3 regions of the Vreelandella sp. V005 genome follow, and region 1 is predicted to be linked to each of the others. Evidence: predicted binding sites of a transcription regulator. Region 1 holds the regulator's gene; each other region holds the start of a gene.

Evidence for each region. Region 1 encodes LexA, which represses DNA repair genes until DNA is damaged. Its sites were predicted from a motif close to TACTGTNTANNTANACAGTA; they were not measured.
Region 2: ACUN8H_RS03665 (LexA family protein) is a predicted target of LexA. The motif match lies at 4,575-4,594, and genes of this name have one in related genera.
Region 3: ruvA (Holliday junction branch migration protein RuvA) is a predicted target of LexA. The motif match lies at 4,391-4,410, and genes of this name have one in related genera.

The regions. Positions count from the first base shown of each region.
Region 1 covers NZ_JBQXYA010000011.1:38,596-44,871, forward strand. Annotated here, with positions in the region: gene nagZ (beta-N-acetylhexosaminidase) at 1-76, opposite strand, end outside; gene ACUN8H_RS17695 (L,D-transpeptidase family protein) at 139-675, opposite strand; gene ACUN8H_RS17700 (TetR/AcrR family transcriptional regulator) at 653-1,330, opposite strand; gene lexA (transcriptional repressor LexA) at 1,597-2,277, shown strand; gene ACUN8H_RS17710 (energy-coupling factor ABC transporter permease) at 2,297-2,968, opposite strand; gene purU (formyltetrahydrofolate deformylase) at 2,993-3,847, opposite strand; gene ACUN8H_RS17720 (ribonuclease J) at 4,077-5,687, shown strand; gene moaE (molybdopterin synthase catalytic subunit MoaE) at 5,727-6,182, opposite strand; gene moaC (cyclic pyranopterin monophosphate synthase MoaC) at 6,185-6,276, opposite strand, start outside.
Region 2 covers NZ_JBQXYA010000001.1:795,282-801,557, forward strand. Annotated here, with positions in the region: gene ACUN8H_RS03635 (heme lyase CcmF/NrfE family subunit) at 1-1,444, opposite strand, end outside; gene ccmE (cytochrome c maturation protein CcmE) at 1,491-2,000, opposite strand; gene ccmD (heme exporter protein CcmD) at 1,997-2,188, opposite strand; gene ACUN8H_RS03650 (heme ABC transporter permease) at 2,188-2,955, opposite strand; gene ccmB (heme exporter protein CcmB) at 2,970-3,638, opposite strand; gene ccmA (cytochrome c biogenesis heme-transporting ATPase CcmA) at 3,813-4,445, opposite strand; gene ACUN8H_RS03665 (LexA family protein) at 4,657-5,061, shown strand; gene ACUN8H_RS03670 (IMPACT family protein) at 5,061-5,687, shown strand; gene ACUN8H_RS03675 (sodium ion-translocating decarboxylase subunit beta) at 5,901-6,276, opposite strand, start outside.
Region 3 covers NZ_JBQXYA010000007.1:53,947-60,222, reverse strand. Annotated here, with positions in the region: gene tolA (cell envelope integrity protein TolA) at 1-955, opposite strand, end outside; gene tolR (protein TolR) at 969-1,406, opposite strand; gene tolQ (protein TolQ) at 1,418-2,113, opposite strand; gene ybgC (tol-pal system-associated acyl-CoA thioesterase) at 2,172-2,585, opposite strand; gene ruvB (Holliday junction branch migration DNA helicase RuvB) at 2,582-3,619, opposite strand; gene ruvA (Holliday junction branch migration protein RuvA) at 3,712-4,320, opposite strand; gene ruvC (crossover junction endodeoxyribonuclease RuvC) at 4,435-4,998, opposite strand; gene aspS (aspartate--tRNA ligase) at 5,075-6,276, opposite strand, start outside.

The DNA.
Region 1 (6,276 bases):
GCAGTAAGCGTTTTTCTGCAGCCGTTAATGTCGGGCCTTCAAGGTCGAGCATGACCGGGCCTAGCGGTTGAGTCATCGTGACAGGTCCATTTAAAAGGGCGATGATTCTAGACGATCGTCTAGCGGAGTCAAAACTGATCAGTCAAACGATTGACGACCGCCGTGCAACCAAACGGGAGTGCCTGGCAGCGCTAATGAAAAGATATACAGCAAATCATTGGTGCGTAAACGAATACAGCCATGAGAAGCAGCAACGCCCATAGGCTGGTCAGAAGGCGTGCTGTGCAGATAAATATAACGCCGCTGGGAATCTACCTGGCCACCGCGGTTAACGCCTTTTTCTAACCCACACAGCCACAGGATACGCGTCAAAATCCAGTCACGCTCGGGATGCGCCTTCGCTAGCGCAGGAGAAAATTCCTCGCCGGTCCAGCGACGACCACGAAATACCGCATTATCAGGCGCCCCCTCGCCGATCGCCGCCCGAATATAGTGCCAGCCATGAGGGGTTTTACCACTACCGTTACGCTCTCCGACACCGGCGACACCTGACGATATGTCACACTCATGCAACACTTTTGGCCCTCGCCAGCAGCGTAACCGCTGTTGAGTGGTATCTATGTCTAACCAAATGTTCTCTATAGGGGGTAGCTCAGCGAGCCTGGGCGTTCGCATATTTTCCTTCTTCAAGCGCTGAGGGCAACGGTGCATTCATGGCGGCAACCACGACCGGGCGCAAGCGTCTCACCAAATCGCGCACGGTCACTTGCTCGTGATAATCCTTTTCGGCGATATCGCGAAGCGCATCGAGCCCTGAAAGCGTAAAAATCACAGTGCCAAGCATAAAGTGTAGTCGCCAAAAGCGCTCAGCGTCAGGCAAGTCGGGTGTGGCTTGTCGCACTAGCTCAGTGAAGCGCGTGAACACATCCCCATACTCCTGCTGAATATGACGCCGAAGATGCCCCTGGGCTTGGCTATAGGCAAGCCCTAACAAGCGCATGAACACCTTTAAGCTATTGCGCTCCGCCGGCACCGCCAGCACGGTATTCGCCATTGTTTCGAGCAGCAATTCAAGCGGAATGACGCCCCCGGCATGCTGGGCTTCCAGCTCATCGAGTGCCGTGTGAAAGCGCTGAGTGAAGGGGTCCAGATAGCGCGAAAAAACAGCCTGGATCAAGGCTTTTTTCGAACCGAAATGGTAATTCACAGCGGCTAAATTGACCCGCGCTTTGCTAGTGATGTTGCGCAGCGAGGTTTCAGCAAAACCACGCTCTGCAAACAGCACTTCCGCAGTGTCGAGTATTCGAGTTACCGTATCAGATTGAGCCATGCTGCTCTCCGGGGAAACGGATGTTTTAAACATCGCAAAATACTATGCCATAACGCAGGTAGGCTCAACGCTTGATTTTCTGATGAAATGTGGCTGTCTAAATAAGTAGAAACTTAGTTTCAAACGATTATTAAAATTTCGCTGAGTTGATATCCACGGATTGACAAGCCATATACTGGACAGAGGAACATACTGTATACTTAACCACTTATCGATTAAGTCGTCATTTAAACAGTCACCGTCTATTCACTATTTTGGAGTCTGGTATGTCGCGTCCGCTAACCGCTCGCCAACAGCACGTTTTTGATTTTATCGTTAAAACCATGGGCGAATTTGGCTACCCTCCGACCCGCGCTGAAATTGCTAAAGCGTTGGGCTTCCGTTCACCCAACGCAGCAGAAGAGCACCTGCGCGCACTCGAGCGCAAAGGCGTTATTCGCATCATCCGCAATACATCCCGCGGTATTCGACTGCCCAACCAAGAGCCCCAAGAGGTAATCGACAACACGCTGATCGAATCACCCACTGCCACCCTTGACCCAGCGCCGACGGGGCTACCAGTGATTGGAGAAGTCGCCGCGGGGAGCCCTATCCTCGCCGCCGAACATATAGACCGCTACTGCCCTCTGCCCGCTGAATACTTCACGCCCAAGGCTGATTACCTGCTGCGCGTGCGTGGGCTATCAATGAAGGACATCGGCATCTTGGAAGGAGATCTACTCGCAGTTCACCGCACCGAGCGAGTGCGCGATGGCCAGATTGTGGTGGCACGCTTAGACGATGAAGTGACCGTCAAACGCTTCCAGCGTCAGGGACATCAGGTCACGCTATTCGCGGAAAATCCCGACTTTGCGCCCATTGAGATCGACCTGCGCTCACAGTCGCTGGACATCGAAGGTGTCGGCGTTGGCGTCATTCGCGGTGGCAGTGGCCAAGCGCTTGGCTAATGTTGGCTAGTAATAGCCGCTACTGCCTATCGATATAACGGTGGTCATTAAACGTGGCCACCCAATGGGGATGATAGACCATCAGAATACTCAGCAGCATACCGGTGATAAACGCCTCCGAAGGCATCAACAAGGGCAAGAACCGTGCATACTCTTGGGCCAAATAGATAGCGTCAGGATCGGTGCCGGCAATGGTGATCAGCAACACGGCTGATAGCCCCGCCACCAGCGTTGCCAATGCCGCGCCAAAAAAGCCGCAGGCAAATAGAAACACCATTAAATTATCCGGCAGACGACGATCTGCCAGCCGCCAAACCGTGCCCGTGATGGCCGCCGGAATGATCCCCGTCACCAGCACATTCGGCCCCAGCAGCATCCACTCATTGCGGCCAATAGCCACCATTGCCACGTTGATAAGTACATTGCTGATCAGCGCTAATGGCGCTTTAAAAACCAGCGTCATCAAAACCGTAAAGACCAGATGTAACGTTAGCCAATCTACCGCTTGAGCGCGTAGTTGCCACATCAGTACCACGGCCAGCGTTGCGCCTAACCATCGGTGCTGAAGCGCCGTATCCTCGATCAACACTTGCCAAGGCCGCCCCCAAAGCGCCCACACCACGACGCTCAGCGAGAGTAGTGAGGTGAGTATCAGCGCCCAGGGCGCCAATACATTTTGCGCAAATGACATAGCGGCCTCTCATCTTATCGGGCGTTAACTAAACACGACGGTCTTGTTGCCATGCACCAGGACGCGAGCCTCCAGATGCCAGCGTAAACCCCGAGCGAGCACGGCCTTTTCAACATCACGGCCGAAACGAACTAAATCGGTCGGCGTGTGGCAGTGGCTCACGCGATGAATATCCTGTTCGATGATCGGGCCCGCATCGAGCTCTTCCGTCACATAGTGGCACGTCGCGCCAATCAGTTTAACCCCACGTTGGTAAGCCTGATGGTAGGGTTTAGCGCCCGCAAAGGAGGGTAAAAAACTATGATGAATATTAATCACTCGGCCTGCATAGCGCGCGCACAAGTCAGGCGGAAGAATTTGCATATAACGCGCCAGCACGACGCAATCAGCCCGGGCGCTATCGATTTCGGCTTGCACTTTGGCAAACGAGGCCTGCTTGTTATCGGCGTCGACGGGCACATGCTGGTAAGGAATGCCGTACCACTCCACCAATGAACGCATATCGTCATGGTTGGAAATAACGCTAACGATATCGCAATCTAGCTCCCCCGCCTGCCAGCGATACAGCAAATCTACCAAGCAGTGAGACTCGCGGGAAACCATCAGGACCACACGGCGACGCTGCTGCGTATCCACCAACGACCACTGCATATTGAACTCATCCGCCACCGGTTCAAAGGCCGTCCGCAGTGCCTCTACCGACATACCTACCGAATCCGCCAGAATTTCGTAACGCATAAAGAAACAGCCCGTTTCTAAATCGGAGTGCTGGCTAGCTTCGGTGATAGACCCGCCTTGTTGAGCAATAAAACTCGATACCCGGGCAACAATACCCACCCGATCAGGGCAGGATACAACTAAACGGTAATAATGAGACATATGAGCGACTCTTGACCTACTTCTAAGGTATTTATGACAACCAATGGCTTGGTCTGCATAGTGTATCGGAAGGACACGGATCATTGTTAGCTGACCCCGCCTTACCGTATAGTTAAGTCACTACTTTTTAGGCTTTTCATAACTGATGCACTCTACACGCGTTCAAATTCGTCCCCGTCGCCGTCCACCGCTGCGCATGTTGCCGCTGGGGGGATGCGGTGAGATTGGCATGAATCTAACGCTCTATGGCTATGACGATCATTGGATTGCCGTCGATTGCGGCATGATGATTCGACAGGATCTTCCTAACTCACCGCTGCAGGTGCCTAACCTCGATACTCCGAAGGCACTCGGCATCGTGCCGAAAGCACTCTTTATTACCCACGGACATGAAGATCACATTGGCGCCGTCGCATGGCTGTGGCCGATGTGGAACTGCCCTATTTATGCCACCCCATTAGCGGCGGGACTGTTACGACTCAAATTCGCTGAACATCAACTGAGCAGTGCGGCGATCCACGTCATCGAACCAGGCGAAGCGCTTGAAAGCGGGCCGTTTACGCTGCGCTATCTGCCGCTGACGCATTCGATACCCGAAAGCTGCGCCATTCTCTTGATGGCCGGCGGCTATCGTGTGTTGCATACCGGTGACTGGAAACTCGATCCTGAACCACTGATTGGTACACCGGTAAGCCCGGCGCAGTTTAGAGCGCTTGCACCGGTCGATTTAGTGGTGGGCGATTCCACCAACGCGCCTATGCCAGGCCATTCCGGCAGTGAAGGCGATGTGGCGAAAGCGCTGATAAAAACGCTTAGCCAATGCCAGGGCCGTGTGGTTGTTTCCTGCTTTGCCAGCAACCTTGCGCGAGTATTGGCGATTGGGCGCGCCGCGCATCAGTGTGGCCGACGCATCAGCTTGATGGGCCGTTCAATGGAGCGAATGGTGAGCGTTGCGCGTGGGCTTGGCTATATGGATGACTTACCGCCACTGGTACCCAATCATGACCTAGGCTATTTGCCTCCGGATGAAGTGATGATCATCGCGACTGGCAGCCAAGGAGAGCCCCGTGCCGCGCTACAGCGCCTTGCACAAGGCCGGCACCCCTTCGTGGATTTGCAGCCAGGCGATAACGTTATCTTTTCAGCCAAAGCCATTCCGGGCAACGAGCGCCCTATTGAACAGCTTAAAAAGCGTTTTACACAGCTGGGCGTGCGGGTTTACGACGAAAACAACCACCCCGAACTGCATGCTACAGGTCATCCTGCGCAGGATGAGTTGGTGAAACTCTATCAATGGGTCAAACCCGCGCACTTGATTCCCGTGCATGGCGAAGCAAGGCATCAGCAGGCACATCAGGCCATTGCCAGCCAATTAGGGATTAGTGCGCCCCTCACGCCCGTTAACGGCGATTTAATTAGTTTCGATAACCAAGGACTGCGCTGCGAGGCACGCTACCCTCAGCCCCCCTGCATCGTCAGCCAAAACAGCGTGGTGCCTCATCCAGGGTTAGAAGTCAAAGATGCCAGCACGGCACGCCGCGGTAGTTTATATCTAGCCCTGCCGGTGACCGCGACCGATACCGGGTGGGCGCGCATTGGCCGATTAATGTTGGATGCCACAGGCGCAAGCCCGCTGGATGAGGATAGCTTTAGCGATTGGCTGGATGAGCAGCTCGCAGAGATTGCGGCTGAGACGCTTGCAGATCTTCGCCACGCCCTGCAGCCGCGCCTGGTACATTGGCTGGCAGAGCATATGCAGCATCTGCCTGATGTACACCTGCAAATTATGGCCGCCGAAATGCCCGAGGCCATCACCCTAGACAATACCGCCCACCGCTAGGGCGGCTGCCTTATTGCGAAGACGTAGAGACGCTGGATCTCAATTCCAGCGCGCTGCGTCCTGCTGGTCGGAGTGACGCTCTTTGACCCAATACTCGCCGTGTGTAGAGTGCTCTTTCTTCCAGAATGGCGCCTGAGTCTTTAAAAAGTCCATAATAAAATCACACGCCTCGAACGCCTCTCGGCGATGGGCGCTGGCCACCAGCACGCGAACGATGGGGTCGCCTGGCGCCAAGTAACCCACACGATGAATGATCCGCACTGCCTGTAGCGACCAGCGCCGCCAGGCCTGCTCACCGATTGCCGTTAGGGAGCGCTCGGTCATCCCCGGATAATGCTCAAGTGTTAACCCGGTGACATCGGGCGTTTCATTGAAATCACGCACCAGCCCGGTAAAACTCACCACCGCGCCAATATCGCTACGCCCGTTTAATACCTCGCTATAGCCATAGTCCATTGAAAAAGGCGCTGCTTGAACCGCCACGTTAATGTCCAACGTTAACCCCCTGTTACGGGTGGAAAGAAAGCCACTTCGTCATCATCGGTTACTAATGTGTCGTCGTTTGCCATCACTTGATTGATCGCACATA
Region 2 (6,276 bases), on a different contig from region 1:
TGGCGTGGCGGGTTTTATCAAATACATCGCGCACCATCGGCAGCACAATCCAGAGCGCAGAGACAATGCCGAGGGAGACGAAGAGATTCCACTCCCCGCGATAAAGCAGCGGCATCAATAGGCCCAATACCAGCGCAGCCATGCCCGCCAGCCATAGCTTGTGGACTAAATCCCGCGCCGCCATGCTCTTCCAGCGGGTAACCGAACCAAGCCCCATAAAGATACACATCACCACGGTGAGCGGGACAAACAACGCATTGAAATAGGGCGGGCCCACACTGATTTTACCCAGCCCCAAGGAGTCGAGAATCAACGGGTAGACGGTGCCGAGCAGCACGGTCACGGTCATGATTACCAGGAAGATATTATTCACCAGCAGCAGCGCATCGCGGGAGAGCCAGTTAAAGCCCACTTTGTGGCTGACCCGGGGGGCGCGCAGGGCAAACACCAGCAGCGACAGTGTGACCGTGATCGCCAGCAGCATCAGGATAAAGAAACCGCGGGCAGGATCATTGGCAAACGCGTGCACGGAGGTGAGCACGCCGGAGCGCACCAGGAAGGTGCCCATCAGCGAAAGCGAAAAGGTCGAGATCGCCAGCAGCACGGTCCAGCTTTTAAACGAGCCGCGCTTTTCGGTGACCGCCAGCGAGTGAACCAATGCAGTGCCGGTCAGCCAGGGCAATAGCGAAGCATTTTCGACCGGGTCCCAGAACCACCAGCCGCCCCAGCCCAGCTCGTAATAGGCCCACCAGCTCCCCAGCGCGATACCCACGGTCAGAAACGCCCAGGCCAGGTTGGTCCAGGGCCGCGCCCAGCGGGTCCAGGCCGCATCCAAACGCCCGCCCATCAGCGCGGCAATCGCAAACGCAAAGACCACCGAAAAGCCCACATAGCCCATATAGAGCATCGGCGGGTGAACAACTAAGCCGAAATCTTGCAGCAGTGGGTTAAGGTCAGCGCCATCCTGCGGCATATCGGGGAGCAGGCGCTCAAACGGATTGGAGGTGATCAGGATAAACAGTAAGAAGCCGACACACACCATGCCCATTACACCCATCACCCGAGCGACCATATCCCGCGGCAGGTTGCCGGTGAACAGACTGGCCGCAAAGCCCCAGCCCGCCAGCATCAGGCTCCATAACAGGACAGAGCCCTCATGGTTGCCCCACACCGCGCTGAATTTGTAGTACCACGGCAGGAGCGAATTGGAGTTATTGGCCACGTTTGCCACGCTGAAGTCATCCAGCATGTAGCTGGCGGTCAAGCAGGCATAAGCAATAGCGACAAATAGAAACTGCCCGGCCGCCATGGGCTGGCCATAAGCCATCCACAGGGGGCGGCGAGTCGCTGCGCCTGCCAGTGGCATCACTGCCTGCACCATTGCCATTAACAGCGCAATGATAAGCGCAAAATGGCCAATTTCAGGGATCAATTTGATGAACATGTGTGCTCCGCATGAGGCTGAGTTGCCAACCCTGGTGTTGCATTAACTAGTATTCGCTTGCCTCGGGGACGCCCTCTTCATCCAGGCGTTGGCCAACCTCGGCGGCTTTGGCCTGGTAGTCAGCTGGCGAATAGCCAGCTTCTTCCAACGCCTGCGCTACCTCCGGGGGCATGTAGTTTTCATCGTGGCGGGCAAGCACCTTATCGGCATATAACCGGCCATCGGCCTGCAGCTCACCCACCACCACGACGCCTTGGCCTTCACGGAACAGGTCGGGCAGGATGCCGCTGTAGTAGACCTCCAGATCATCGACGTAGTCGGTTACGGTAAACGCTACATCAAGGCTTTCAGGGTCGCGGGAAACCGAGCCCTCTTTCACCATGCCGCCCGCGCGGATCTGGCGTTCTATAGGGGCGTCGCCTTGAGCGATTTGTACTGGGCTAAAAAACAGATTGATATTGGCACGCAGCGCATAAAGCGTTAACCCGACAGCAATCGCGGTTAACGACACCAAACCCATAATGACGAAGAGTTTCTGTTTACGTTTAGGGGTCATTGGGCGTTACCTCTCAAGCTGTTTGCGCGCCGCGCCCGACGCTTTATGCCATTCAATAACTGACGCTGCTCAACGCGTGCATGCCAAACGGTGGCCACCAGCAGCAGTGCGGTTACTCCCCAGGCGGACCAGACATAAGGCGCGTGCCCGCCCATGGCAAGAAATTCTGAAAATGAGGCAAATGCCATTAGCGCGTCTCCTCTGCCTGAACGTGCATCGCTTGACCATTAACCAGGTCTTGCACCCAGCGCTTGCTGGCTTCTCGGCGCAGGATCTCGCTGCGCGTGCGCATCAGCGTTAAAGCAATAAAAAAGCTGTAAAAACCCAGCACCATAATGACCAGCGGCAGCCACATCTCGGTGGGCATTGTTGGCCGCGAGGTTAACGTAAACGAGGCGGGTTGGTGCAGGGTGTACCACCAATCCACCGAGTATTTGATGATGGGAATATTGATGACCCCCACCATAGCGAGCACCGAGGCCGCCCGAGACGCGCTATCACGGCTGGAGAACGCGCCGCGCAGCGCAATGACGCCTAAATAAAGAAACAGCAGAATCAGCATGGAGGTGAGCCGTGCGTCCCACATCCACCACGTACCCCACGTAGGCACGCCCCATACCGCCCCGGAAAACAGCGCCACAAAGGTCATGGCAGCGCCCAGCGGGGCCATGACTGCAGCGGCCATATCGGCCACTTTAATTTTCCAGACCATAAACACCAGCCCAGACACTGCCATGGAGATAAAAATGGATTGGGCTAAAAACGCCGCCGGCACGTGGACATAAATGATCCGGAAGCTGTGGCCCTGCTGGTAATCCGCTGGCGCAAATACGAGCCCCCACAGCGAACCCACCACCAGCAGCAGCGCCGCTGCCGCCCAAAACCAGGGCTGCAATTTGGCACTAATGCCATAGAACCACTTGGGTGATCCCAGTTTATGTATAAAGGCCCACATAGCGTGTCCTGTCCTTAACCGTTAATACTGATACGCAGCGATGCGGCAATCGCCCACGGCGCCAACATGAGCGCAGCGGCAAGCAGCGCCCCTAGAATAGCCAGGTGCGCGGCAACACCGTCACCTAAAATAGCGGCCTGTACCGCGCCTGCGCCAAAAATGAGCACCGGGATATACAGCGGCAGTATCAGCAGCGAAAGCAGTACACCGCCTCGCGCCAAACCGACCGTTAGCGCTGCGCCAATGGCGCCAATCAGGCTCAAGCTTGCTGTACCCAGCGCCAGCGACAGTGCCAATACCGCGTAGCTACCCGCAGGCAGCGCGAGCATAATGCCCAGCAGGGGCGCCATCAGCGCTAAAGGCAGCCCGGTAAGTAGCCAATGGACCGCCACTTTGGCTAAGCTCAGCGCGGCCAGCGGCTGCGGCGCCAACAGCAACTGTTCCAAGCTGCCATCGTCATAATCGCTGCGAAATAGACTGTCCAACGACAGCAGCGCGGCTAGCAAGGCGGCCACCCACAGCAAGCCGGGTGCGATAACGGCCAATAGCTCTGGGTCCGGCGAAATCGCAATCGGGAACAGCGTGATCACCAGCGCAAAAAACACCAGCGGGTTGAGCACTTCGCCACGCCGCCGCAGCAGCAGCGTTAGATCTCGCACCAAGGTCGCCTTCACGGCGACCATCAGCCCGCCCTGATGTTCAAGCAGTGGCAACGCCGGTGCCTCTCTAGCGGTTTCTGCCCCTGGTAAAGAGCTATCTATAGCGCTAGCTGGCACTCCGTGTGCAGAACTATTTTCAGAACTATGTGAAGTACTGTCTGAAGTGCTGTGTGAAGTGCTGTGCAACCCTGTCTCCTTCTACCCTAGCGCTATACGCCTTAGCAGCGGTGAGGCGGTTAACGCATGGTGGGTGGTGACAATCACACAGCCACCCGTCTGCGCATGCATCGTCAGTTGCCGTTCAAGCGCGGCGACGCCGTGGCGATCAATCGCAGTAAAAGGCTCATCCAGTATCCACAGCGCCCGCGGCGACAGGGTTAAGCGCGCCAGCGCCACCCGGCGCTGCTGCCCCGCCGAGAGTTGCCCAGTGGGCACATCTTCAAAGCCTGCCAAACCTACCCGTTCAAGGGCGTCCAGACGTTGGTCCTCGCTGTGGCCATCCGCGTTTTTCTCACCATATAGCGCCTGATACCAGGCTAAGTTTTCCAACGGAGAAAGGCCTGTTTTTATACCTGGCGCATGCCCTAGATAGAGTAAATTTGCGAGAAAATGTTCACGCACGCGCTTCATGGGTGCGCCATTCCAGAACAATTCGCCTTGATAGTCGCTGAGCTGCCCAGAGAGGATTTTTAACAGACTGGTTTTACCGCTGCCGTTCGGCCCTTCAATACGCACGATCTCGCCGCTGCGAATATCGAGATCCAGCCCCTTAAACAGTGAGCGATCATCACGTTCGCAGGACAGCTGTCGGGCTTGTAGACACAGGCTCAAGAGACTCTCCAGGCACATTGATTTCGGGTCGAACTCTACACGGAAAGCCCGTTTCTCGCCACTCACTCTATGCGGCGCTGGGTCGCAGCGTGATCTACCGCCATCAGCATTACGACTAATTACTGCTAGCACTGTATGCAAAAACAGGCCTATACTAAAACCACTGTATGAAAAGACATGTTCTGGCGAGCTCAGCACTGGAGATTTCACAATGACGATATCGATGGCAGTACCCACCGCGACCTTCGGCCATAGACAACCAGTACCGCAGGCTTTCGCCATGGCACCCAGCGTGACACGCCGTAATACCTACGCGCTTAAAATCCGCGGTAACGCACTGTGTGATTGCAACTTGTTCGACGGCGATGTCATTATTATTCGGCGCTATCAACACGATGCCCAAACAGAAACCGCTGTTGCCGAAATCAACCAGCAAACAATAGCCTTGAAGCACCTTTCGATCAGCCGCTTTGGCGTTGAACTTTGGCCTGAAGATGCCGTGCAGCCAGCGCTTTTTTTGCATAACCGTGATATTCAGGTATTGGGCATGGTGATGGGTGTTGAACCTCATCCAAGAGATTGCCTGAACAGTAAGCCAACTGTCACGGAGCATTAATGCGCTATCGGGTTCCAGAGCTTTCCCCCTCTTCCTGGCACACGTCTGAGATAGAAGTAGAAAAGAGCCAATTCATCACCTGGATTTGCCACGCCGCAGCGATCGATGCATTCAGCCATATGCTGGCAGCGGCTAAAGCCGCGCACCCCAATGCGAGCCATCACTGCACCGCCTTTATAGCCGGACCGCCCGGCGAGCAGAATCAGATTGGTTTTTCGGATGACGGCGAACCTGGCGGCACCGCGGGACGGCCCATGTACCAAGTGCTTCAAGGCAGCCAACTCGGCCATATTGGTTGCGTGGTGATTCGCTATTTTGGCGGCACCAAGTTAGGCACCGGCGGCTTGGCCCGCGCTTACGCTCAGGCCGTTAGCCATGCGCTCGAAACGCTACCTACCCAGGAAGTGGTCGAACGCGACCGTTACACCTTACGGCTGAGCTTTGCCAACGAAGCCATTGCCCGCGCCTGGTGCGAAGAAGGCGATATCCCCATTGAACAAGCAGACTATGATGGCGACGGCGTCCGCCTGACCATTGGCTGGCCGCGAGATTGCCCGCTTGACCTTGCCCCGCTAGAAAACCGCTTGAAGAGCGCTGTTGAGATTCTCTCTGCACCAACGACATGACGCAGCAGGGCTGAAGACCCCCATATGTCATTGCGTGGAGCCTGCGACGCGACAACCTCGTCTTACCTTGAGAACGAACCCAGATTGCTTCACTTTGTTCGCAATGACACCTACCGGTCATTGCGAGGAGCTTGCGACGTGGCGATCTCGTCTTGCGGTGGAACACAAAAACGGGATCGCCGCGCTTCGTTCGCGATGACAGTCAGTAAATGACTAGCCCAGATATTTAATCATTACACCCGCAGCCACCGCAGACCCAATAACGCCTGCAACATTGGGCCCCATAGCATGCATCAGCAGGAAGTTATGCGGGTTAGATTCCAATCCTACTTTGTTAGCCACTCGGGCGGCCATCGGCACCGCCGATACGCCTGCGGCCCCGATCAGCGGATTGATGGGCATTTTGCTAACCAAGTTCATCAGCTTCGCCATCAATACCCCCGCCGCGGTGCCGATACCAAAGGCAACAATGCCCAGTCCCAGTATGCCCAGCGTCTCAAATGCCAGAAAGCTTTCGGCCATCAGCTTAGAACCTACCGACAGGCCAAGAATAATGGTGACGATATTGATAAGCGCATTTTGCGAGGTG
Region 3 (6,276 bases), on a different contig from region 1:
CACTTGCACCGGCCGGAATCAACCATGCCTGTTCAACCGCACGACGGACAATATTGATAAAACTATTGGCCGCCTGTTCCGCTTGCTGAGCATTAGCGGCCGCTTCGGCCTCCCCTGCCAACTGGCGTTGCATCGCCGCCTCGGCGGCTTCCGCAGCTTGGCGCTGACGCTCTGCCTCGGCCTCGCGACGCTGCTGCTCTTCGGCTTCACGTTGGCGCTGGGCTTCTGCCTCACGTTCTCGCTGAGCCGCTTCCTCTTCACGAAGACGCTGCTCTTCGGCTTCGCGTTGACGCTCGGCTTCTTCCTTTTCGCGGCGCTGCTGCTCTGCTGCTTCACGTTGGCGTTCGGCTTCTTCCGCTTCACGCCGCTGCTGTTCTTCTGCTTCACGCTGGCGTTCAGCTTCCGCCTCTGCCTGGCGCTGCTGCTCCGCCGCCTCTTGCTGGCGACGCGCCTCTTCCACCTCACGCTGTCGTTCAGCTACGGCTTCGGCCTCTGCCTCACGCTCAGCGGCTTCAGCGGCCTGCTGTTCAGCTTGTTCAGCCGCCTCAGCAGCGCGACGCTGTGCTTCTGCTTCCGCGGCCTCACGCGCCGCTTCTAATGCTTGCGCCTCCGCCTCCGCTTCCGCTGCTTGCTGAGCAGCCTCTTCGGCTGCTTGTTGTTCGGCGGCAGCTTGCGCTTCACTGGCCGAAGGTTCGTCTGGCGCATCGGGTTCCGCAGGCGCTTCAGCAGGCGCATTCATCGCCGCTTGCTGTTCCGTTGCCTGCTGGGCCTGATCAGTAAAGGTTTCGGTACTCACCAGTGTGGCCTGAACGATGGATGAACTATCAGGCTCGGCGTTGCGAGTCGGCAAACTGATCAAGCTAAATAAGACGATCGCGACGTGCACACCAATCGCCAGGACAGTTGGCCACTTATAGCCAACATCTTGAGGATCGCGCGGGGAGTTTACTACCATGTGCGCGCTACCTTTACCCATCTTGCGGCGGCTCAGAAAGCAGCCCCACGTTAGCTACACCAGCGCCTTGCAATGTACTCATCAGGACAACAATTTGTCCGTAAGCTACATTGCGGTCACCGCGTACCATCACCGGCGTGCCGGGGCGGCGTTCAAGGATAGTGGTGACACGCACCGCCATTTCATCCAGCGAGACGGCGTTCGAGTCTTCACCCAGGGTGATGAAGTATCCTCCCTCGCTATCAACCGAAATGACGATTGGGTCGTTGTCTTCCTGCGTTTCAATGGGCTGGGAAGTAACTTGTGGCAGTTCCACTTGTACGCCCTGGGTTAACATGGGCGCGGTAATCATAAACACAACGAGCAGTACCAGCATGACATCAATGAAAGGAACCACATTGATCTCACCCATTGGTTTGCTTTTACCACTGCGATTGAAAGGTCCTTGCATGGCTGTCTCCCTTAATCCGCGCTTGGCTTGCCGTCACGACCTTGCAAATTACGGTGCAGGATAGCGTGAAACTCCTCGGCAAAATCTTCATATTTACCGAGTAAGCGAGAAGATGTATTGGATAAGCGGTTATAAAAAATGACCGCTGGGATAGCCGCAAACAAGCCCATGGCCGTGGCAATCAGAGCCTCAGCAATCCAGGGTGCCACTGTTGCAAGGGTCGCTTGTTGGGTTAATGACAGGGCCTGGAATGACCCCATAATGCCCCATACGGTGCCGAATAACCCAATATAAGGGCTTGCCGATGCTACCGTAGCCAGAAACACCAAATGCTGGGTCAAGCGATCCTCCTCCCGTGACCAGGCAACACGCATGCTTCGCTGTACGCCTTCCAAAACGGTATCTGCATCGCGGGTTTTAGGCATCAGGCGGTTAAACTCGCGAAAACCCGCTTGAAAAATATGCTCGGCACCATGACGCGGATCATCGGCAGGGATTTCACGATAGAGTTCATTTAAGTCGACACCCGACCAAAAAGACTCCTCAAACTGGTTGTACTCTTGCTTGGCGCGGCGCAATGCAATGCTGCGCTGGAAAATTACTACCCAAGAGAGAACCGACCCCACCAACAGTAGCAACATCACCAGCTGCACAACCGTGCTGGCATTCATTATCAAGTGGGGAATGGACATGGTGTTATCGTTCACAGGTGCCCTCATCAATCTATTAGGGTCGGTATTGCCGACGCAGTGAGTGACCTCTTGGTTAAGAGGCCCGGGTCAAAATTTTCAACGAAGCTGGCCATGCTTTAGGCCGCAGACGCTCAGCGCTTAAGCAGGCTATCTCGACTGTGGCTGAACAGAGGAGTTCCACTCCACGCCAAACTTGCTGCTCAAAGGTCATCCGGCAGCGCCCAATATCGATGACATGAGCGCTAATTTCCAGGACATCATCCAGGCGAGCCGGTTTCGCGTAATGACAGGCCAAGCGGTATACCACTAGCTGTGTACCTTCGTCTAGCAGCGTTTGTTGATCAAGCCCCAGTTGGCGCAGCCATTCGCTGCGCGCGCGTTCCATAAACTTCAAGTAGTTAACGTAGTAGACAATACCACCTGCGTCAGTATCTTCCATATAAACACGCAGCGGCAGACGGTAATCCTGGTCAATCGGTATACTCAAGGACGACGCTCCCCTTCCATATCGGTCGCTTGATCGTGAGGTACACGGTCAAAATGCAGCCACGCCTGGCGAGTCACGACGCGCCCGCGTGGCGTGCGCATTATCAAGCCTTGCTGAATTAGATAGGGCTCAATGACATCCTCGATTGTATCGCGCTCTTCACTGATGGCAGCTGATAGCGAATCGATCCCCACCGGTCCACCATCGAATTTATCGATCATGGCCAGCAGTAACCGCCGATCCATATGATCCAAGCCGTGGTGATCCACATTGAGCATATTAAGCGCCGCATCAGCCATGGTGACATCGACCACGCCGTTGCCTTTCATTTCTGCGTAATCACGTACGCGACGTAACAGCCGGTTAGCGATTCGCGGCGTTCCACGCGAGCGGCGGGCGACTTCGATCGCCCCGTCATGGCTGGTTTCAACACCTAGCAGGCGCGCAGAGCGCGAAACGATTTCGGTCAGCTCTTCGAGGTTGTAAAACTCGAGCCGCTGGACGATGCCAAACCGATCTCGCAATGGCGAGGTCAATAAACCGGCCCGGGTGGTTGCGCCCACTAGCGTAAAGCGGGGCAAGTCCAATTTGATAGAGCGCGCAGCCGGACCTTCGCCAATCATAATATCCAGCTGAAAATCTTCCATGGCCGGGTAAAGCACTTCCTCGACCACCGGTGAGAGGCGATGAATTTCATCGATAAAGAGCACGTCGCCGGGCTCCAGGTTAGTCAGCATGGCGGCCAGATCCCCTGCCCGCTCAAGTACCGGTCCTGAAGTGGACTTCATACCCACGCCCATCTCGGTGGCAATGATATGTGCAAGAGTCGTTTTACCCAGACCAGGAGGGCCGAATACCAGGGTGTGATCCAGGCTCTCATCGCGCAGTCGTGCGGCGCCAATAAAGATTTCCAACTGCTCCCGGACACGCGGTTGGCCAATATAGTCGTCCAGCCGCTTAGGGCGAATCGCGTAATCAATCCGCCCTTCTCCCTGTTCAGGCTCAGCGGCAATTAGCCGATCGTGTTCTAGCATAAGTGCTCTTCTTTAAGGCGATTCAAAAGGTCTATTCACCAAGGTCTATCCGCTATCCGCAATTGTATCCTGATACCGCTGCCTGCTTAGCCTTAACCACTCATGCGTTGGGTGAGTGCCGCTTTGATTAGCGCTTCGGTAGACTGATTGGGGTCAATGTCTGCCAACATTTTCGATGCCTCCGTAAGCTTGTACCCCAAGCTTACTAAGGCGGCTTCTGCATCGGCAAGGTTATCGCGGGCAGGCATGCGGCCATTGGTGGACTCAAGAGGCAGTAGCACATTGCTACCATCTTCCCACTCAGGGAAACGGTCCCGCATTTCAATGATCAGACGCTCAGCCGTTTTTTTACCCACGCCTGGCAATTTCGTGAGCGCTTTACTGTCGTCGTCACGCACACAGCGCATAAAGGCGTCCTCATCCATCCCCGATAGAATGGCGAGTGCGAGTTTGGGTCCTACACCATTGACCTTGATCAGTGCGCGGAAGAGTGCACGTTCGTGCTCACGGCCAAAGCCATAGAGTAAGTGGGCATCATCACGAATGGTTAAATGGGTAAATAAGGAAACGCTTTCGTTGATGGCTGGCAGGGCAACCAGCGTATTCATCGAGGTTTCCAGTTCGTAACCTACCCCATGAACGTCGATCACAATCCAGGGAGGTTGCTTTGCCACTAGCTGTCCACTCAGACGTCCAATCATAAAGTCACTCAAACTGATGTGAAAAAAGGTAATAAAAAACAGGTAACAACCGTCGCTTACTATAAAGCGACTCTGTACAGGTGACCAGTAGTTCAGTCACAAGCAGAGAAAGGCTTACAAACGCCAGCGCCCGGTGGAGCGTCGGCGAGCCCGCGCTGGTGCGGCAGGTAGGCCAGGGCTGCTAAAGGCAGAACCACTAAATGCATGCGTTAACGCAATCGCCAGCGCATCAGCCGCATCGGCTTGGGGAGTGGCGGAAAGCTGCAAGATTGCCGTCACCATGTGCTGAACCTGCTCTTTGTCAGCACCACCCTGCCCGGTGACCGCTTGCTTGATTTGCCTTGCCGCGTACTCAGCAAGGCCTAGCCCATGATTGGCGATACACACCAGTGCCACGCCGCGCGCCTGACCCAATTTCAAGGCAGAGTCAGGGTTTTTGGCCATAAACACCCGCTCGATCGCCACCTGGCTAGGCTGATGCAAGCCAACGACTTCACTAAGACCTGCATAAATTTGTGCCAAGCGTTGTTCTAGCGCGCCCTCTGCGGTTCGGATACAGCCACTTGCCACATAGCAAGGTTTGACACCGACCATGTCGATGACGCCATACCCTGTCACACGAGATCCTGGGTCAATGCCCAGAATCCGAATAGGGCTGGCAGACTTTAGTTCATCCATGTCGTCGAAACTCATTAGGGCTTTATACAAAAACACCGACGCCGGAGCGTCGGTGCTATGCACTCAACTAACCATTTTATTCGGTGGCAGTTTCTGGCTTGGCTTTCTGCCGTAGACGGATATTCAGGTCTTTCAATTGCTCGGGGCTCACTTCGCCCGGTGCATTGGTCATCAAGCAAGCAGCGCTTTGGGTTTTCGGGAAAGCAATCACTTCGCGGATAGTCTTAGCGCCGACCATCAGCATGACCAAGCGATCCAGGCCAAAGGCCAAACCACCATGGGGCGGCGCGCCGTACTGCAGCGCATCCAGCAGGAATCCGAATTTCTCTTGAGCTTCTGCTTTACCGATGCCCAGGATCTCAAACACGGTGCTCTGCATGGTCTGGTCGTGAATACGAATGGAGCCACCGCCCAATTCAGTACCGTTGAGCACCATATCGTAAGCGCGAGACAGTGCGTTCGCAGGGTCCGCTTTCAGCTCTTCCGGTGTGCAAGAAGGCGCAGTGAACGGGTGGTGAAGCGGGCTAAGGCGGCCGTTGTCGTCGGCTTCAAACATCGGGAAGTCGACGACCCATAGCGGCGCCCATTCCTGAGTGTAAAGCTCCAGATCAGCGCCTAGCTTAACGCGTAGCGCACCAATGGCTTCGTTGACGATGCGGGTTTTATCCGCACCAAAGAAGATAATGTCGCCATCTTCAGCGCTCACCCGGTCGAGTAACTCTTCAACGATGTTTTCCATGAACTTAACGATCGGTGACTGCAGACCCTCGAGCCCTTTAGCACGCTCGTTGACCTTGATCCACGCCAAGCCCTTGGCACCATAAATGCCGACAAACTTGGTGTATTCGTCGATCTCTTTACGCGATAACTTGGCGCCACCGGATACTTTCAATGCCGCGACACGACCATCATCAGCGCTGGCTGGGCCAGAGAAGACTTTGAAATCGACTTGCTGCATCAGATCGTCGACATCGGTTAATTCGAGCGGGATGCGCAGATCCGGCTTATCCGAGCCGAAACGATCCATCGCTTCCTGCCAAGTCATGCGAGGGAATTCAGGCAATTCAGCGTTAAGCACATCTTGGAAAAGCTGACGAATCATGGATTCCGTAATGCCCATGATGTCGCTCTCTTCCACGAATGACGCTTCGATATCGATCTGAGTAAACTCAGGTTGGCGATCGGCGCGCAGGTCTTCATCGCGGAAACACTTGGCAATTTGGTAATAACGGTCAAAACCAGCCACCATCAACAGCTGTTTAAACAACTGCGGCGACT